Regions from separate parts of the Mesorhizobium sp. Cs1299R1N3 genome, predicted to be linked through region 1. Evidence: predicted binding sites of a transcription regulator. Region 1 holds the regulator's gene; the other holds the start of a gene.
What was found. Region 1 encodes LexA, which represses DNA repair genes until DNA is damaged. Its sites were predicted from a motif close to TGTTCNNNNTGTGTTCNG; they were not measured.
Positions count from the first base shown of each region.

Region 2: a site for LexA is predicted at 1,138-1,155, ahead of O7B34_RS19510 (ImuA family protein). Genes of this name have one in related genera too.

Region 1 covers NZ_JAPYKQ010000002.1:603,768-606,171, reverse strand. Annotated here, with positions in the region: gene lexA (transcriptional repressor LexA) at 386-1,129, shown strand; gene O7B34_RS08350 (ComEC/Rec2 family competence protein) at 1,123-2,404, opposite strand, start outside.
Region 2 covers NZ_JAPYKQ010000009.1:20,063-22,466, reverse strand. Annotated here, with positions in the region: gene O7B34_RS19515 (metallopeptidase family protein) at 176-598, opposite strand; gene O7B34_RS19510 (ImuA family protein) at 1,179-2,228, shown strand; gene O7B34_RS19505 (DUF6504 family protein) at 2,170-2,404, shown strand, end outside.

The sequences.
Region 1 (2,404 bases):
TTGGCATGCGCTGGCCGGAGTGGGCCAAACGCCTGGATCCATCGCCGCCCCAGAGCTACCAATCGTTGGCGTTTTGGTTTCGTTTCGTTCCGCGAATAATGGATCCATAAATTGTACAATCCACCCGCGAAGAGCCCTCCGAAAGACTGATGCCAAGGCCCATCAGTGGATAGGCCACAGGCCATTAACCAAAACAATTTCAACGCCTGCCGATCGCGGAAGGGGTCGGCCGCAGTCCGCTGCCGCGGCAAAAAACTTCAGACGCGTTAACAAATTCATTAAACTTTAAACGGTTGCGGAACACAACTGGAACGGATAGTGTTTGTTCTGGGTTTGTTTTTTCGATTCTGGTTCAGACCTTTCGTTCAATGCCTTGGGGGCCGCCATGCTGACACGCAAGCAACATGAACTGCTGATGTTTATCCACGAACGGCTCAAGGAAAGCGGGATACCGCCCTCCTTCGACGAAATGAAGGAAGCGCTCGATCTTGCCTCCAAATCGGGCATCCATCGCCTGATCACGGCGCTGGAGGAACGTGGCTTTATTCGCCGGCTACCCAATCGGGCGCGCGCGCTGGAAGTGCTGCGGCTGCCGGACTCGATCGCGCCGGGCCTCAATGCGGCAAAGAAGTTCTCGCCAAGCGTCATCCAGGGCAGCCTTGGCCAAGGCAGTCTCGGCCGCCAGATCAGGCCGGCGACGGCGCCTTCGCGCCTGCCCGCGGCCGGCAACGACGACGATGCGGTTTCAGCCGTGTCCATCCCGGTCATGGGTCGTATCGCCGCCGGTGTGCCGATCGATGCCATCCAGCATCAGACGCATTCGATTTCGGTGCCGCCGGACATGATCATGGGCGGCGAGCACTATGCGCTGGAGGTCAAGGGCGACTCGATGATCGAGGCCGGTATCTTCGACGGCGACACGGTCATCATCCGCAATGCCGATACAGCAAGTCCGGGCGAAATCATCGTGGCGCTGGTCGACGAGGAGGAAGCAACGCTGAAGCGGTTCCGCCGCAAGGGCGCCTCGATCGCGCTCGAAGCCGCCAATCCAGCCTACGAAACACGCATCTTCGGACCGGATCGGGTCAAGGTGCAGGGCAAGCTTGTCGGGCTGATCAGGCGCTACTGAACTGGCTTGCCATCGGGCTTGTCGGCCTTTTTATAGGGGGGCAGCCCCCTCGCCTCGCGTGAGAATTTTCGCTGCTCGTGCCAAGGCCGGTAAGGTCCGTCGACGGCGAATTCGATCGCAGCCGGGCTCGTGGCCGACAGGGGATCGAAGAAGACGGCGGCACTCCCCTTGCGGGCGAGCTGCCGTTTGGTGATGACGAGAACCAGCGGATTGTGGCAGGCGTCATAGGCGGTCGCGTCATTGACGACGATCAGGTCAGCGAAGGCGCAGGCCTTCCAGGTGTTCTTGCGATCCTCGACATAGGCGATGATCGCGCCGGAAGGGTGCCTGGCAAGGCACAGGCCTTCGCGGCAATAAAACGGCGATCCCAGCGGCAGGTCGGTGGGAGCGGAAATATCGAATTGCCCGTCCGTCTTGTCGAACATTTCCGGTAGGACGATTGTTTCGGAGATCAGAGCGCGTTTCCAGTTGTCGGCTGCGAATTCGTTCGGACGTTCCCGGTTGACGGCCAGTTCGCCATTGCCGATCGACAGAGCCACCAGCCGCGCATCTTCCGAGATCAGCACATCGGGCGCGCGCGTGTGCGACACAGTCAACAGACCGGCAAGCGCGAATGGCACCGCCGTGAGCCGGAGCCAGGTCGTCGCCATCGTCGCGATGACCAGCGCGACAGTGACCAGCAGCACGGATTGCTGCGAAATCAGGCCGACTCCATCGACCGGAGAGCGCTCCGATATCCACGCCGATATGGCGATCATCGCTGTCAGGCCCTTGCCCATGAGGTAGAGAGCCGGCCAATCCAACCCGAACGGCATCAGCAACGCGCTGGCGACGGCCAGGAACATCACGACCGACACGATCGGCATGACGGCCAGATTGGCGAACAGGCTGAGCGGCGACACCCGCTGGAAATGCCAGATGGCAAACAGTGCCGTCGCGCTGCCGGCGATGATGGACGTCATGGCCAATCCACCTGTCGCCAGCAGGAATTTTCGCGTCAGAAACCCGGGTAGGGATCGCTTTGGCGGCGGAGGCCTCGTCTTTCCCGCATGGTGGTCGGCCCAGCCGGCATAGGCGCCAACCAAGGCCGCGGTTGCCGCGAACGACATCTGGAAACTCGGGCCGACGACCTCGTGCGGCGAAACCAGGATAACGGCGATCGCCGAGATCGCCAGATTGCGCATGGTTAGCGCCGCGCGATCGAACAAGACGGCGATCAGCATCACCGCCAGCATGATGAAGCTGCGTTCGGCCGCGACGACGACGCCCGAAATG
Region 2 (2,404 bases), on a different contig from region 1:
CACCGACCCCATGCTGCGACCAGGCCATGGTCGGGGATATCGACGTTCAGGAATACGGGCCGGACACCCAGCTCAGCGAGTGGATAGGGAAAGGCCCTCCCTCCCTTCGTCCTGCTAGGGTAAAGCAAGGAGCAAAGCGAGGCCGCGCAGACCCCTAGGGTGACGAAGGTACGGCCTACTCAGCAGCCTCTTCGATCTTTTCCATATCATCGTCCGACAGGCCGAAATGGTGGCCGATCTCGTGGATCAGCACGTGGGTGACGATGTCGCCCAGCGATTCCTCGTTCTCGGCCCAATAGTCGAGCATGGCGCGGCGATAGAGGGTGATGCGGTTCGGGCCTTCGCCGGTTTGCGGGTTCCAGCGTTCGGCGATGCCGCGCCCCTCGAACAGGCCGAGCAGGTCGAACGGCGTCTCCAGCGACAAATCGTCCATGATCTCGTCGGTCGGGAATTCGGCGATCTGGATGATGATCTCGCCGGTCAGCTTGCGAAATTCCTCCGGCAGATGGGCGTAGGCCTCCAGCGCCAGGAACTCCAGTTCCTCCATCGAGGGCGCAAGTTCGCCATGCCAGGTGCGGGTCTTGTAGATGCGGGCCATGCTTTGTCCTTTGATCCCGGCATATAGGCTTTCGTGCTGGTCCAGGCAAATGGCGCGGCAATTTCTGCCGGCGCTTTTGCCGCTGCCGGGGAATCGCGTCCAGCCATGTATCAGGAGAACTCATGCCGGACCTTCCACCATCGCGCAGCGCCGGCCAGGGCGTCTCATTTGGTGGCCGCGTTAGTCTCGCGGCTAGGAAGCCTCGTTGACGAATACGTTGGCGATTGACGAGGAAACGCCCATCACTTCGTCATTCTGGGGCGGAGCAAGGAGCGCAGCGACGCGGCGCAGACCCCGGAATCCATGCCGGGACTCCGGTGCGCTGCCACGGTGCAGAATTTGCTCCGCTGCACTTCACGGCCAAGGTCGCGGCATGGATCCCAGGGTCTCCGCGACGCCGCTGCGCGGCTGCTTCGCCCAGGGATGACGGCCTCATGGTGACGTGCGGACATGTGAATGTCGGACTCATGTGCCCATACGCGCAGGAATAAATTCCTCATGACTCTGCTTGACTCTTCGGATCGCCTCTGGAATCTATAGGGAACATAACAGGAACAATTGTGAGTGAAAGCTGACCGTCATGGCGATGACCGCCGTGGCGCGGGAGACTGTTTTTTCCCTGCGCCGCCAGATCGCGAAAATAGAGGGAACGCTGCCCGAGCGCCTGCAGGCGCCGGCGGCGGCGACCCTTGATGCCGGCGCCGGTACTGGCAGCGATCTGACGATCGTCCGGCGCGGCCTTGCCGCGGCCTTGCCGGATGCTTTCCTGCCCATCGGCATCGATCGGCTCGATGCCGCGCTCAGGGGCGGCCTGCCGAAAGCCGCCCTGACCGAAATCCATGGCCTGGAAACCCGCGATGCGGGAGCCGTGGCCGGCTTCGCTCTATCGCTCGTCAGCCTGATCCTCAACCGGGCGCAGGGGCTGCCCATCTTATGGATCGGGACATCGGAAATTTTCCACGAGGCCGGCTTTCCCTACGCCAGGGGGCTGCATGGCTGCTTCGGCATCGAGCCCGGGCAATTGCTGTTTTCCGAGGCGCCCAGGCTTGTCGATGCGCTGTGGATCGCCGAGGAGGCCGCCAGGATGACCGCGCTTGCCGCCGTCATCCTGGAAATCCGCGGCAATCCGCAGCGGCTGGACCTGACCGCGACATGCCGCCTGCATGCGCGGGCGCAAGGTGCCGGCCGGCCGGTGTTCCTGCTGCGGCAGGCGGCCGAGCCGGAACCGACGGCGGCGCCTCTTCGTCTGATCGCCGCGTCGGCGCCGGCCGTGCCGCGCGCCACGGTCGCCGGGCCGCTCGCCGGCTCGATCGGCCACCCCGCCTTCACCATCAGCATCGGCAAGAGCCGCACGGCCCTGCCTGGACAATTCACACTGGAGTGGAACCCCGATGAACGCAGATTCGAGGAAAGACGGGGCGACGAAAGACACGGTGGAGGCAGCGAATGGGCAGAGAATCCTGTCCCTGTGGTTTCCCTATCTGGCGACCGAAAGGATCCTGCGGCAGCGTCTGGGGAAATCCTGGCGTTCCCGGCCATCGGATCATCCGCGGCCATCTCACCCACCGCTCGTGATCAGCCACCGCCAGGGCAACGCGCAGCGCATCTCGGCCCTCGACGAGCGGGCTGAGGCGCTGCACCTGAAGCGCGACATGGGGATTGCCGATGCGCGCGCCATGCATCCGTCGATCGACATCGTCGAAGCCGATCCGGAGGCCGACCGGCGCCTGCTCGAGGGCCTTGCCGACTGGTGCGACCGCTACACGCCGCTGGTCGCGCTGGACAGCATTGATGGCCTGTTCCTCG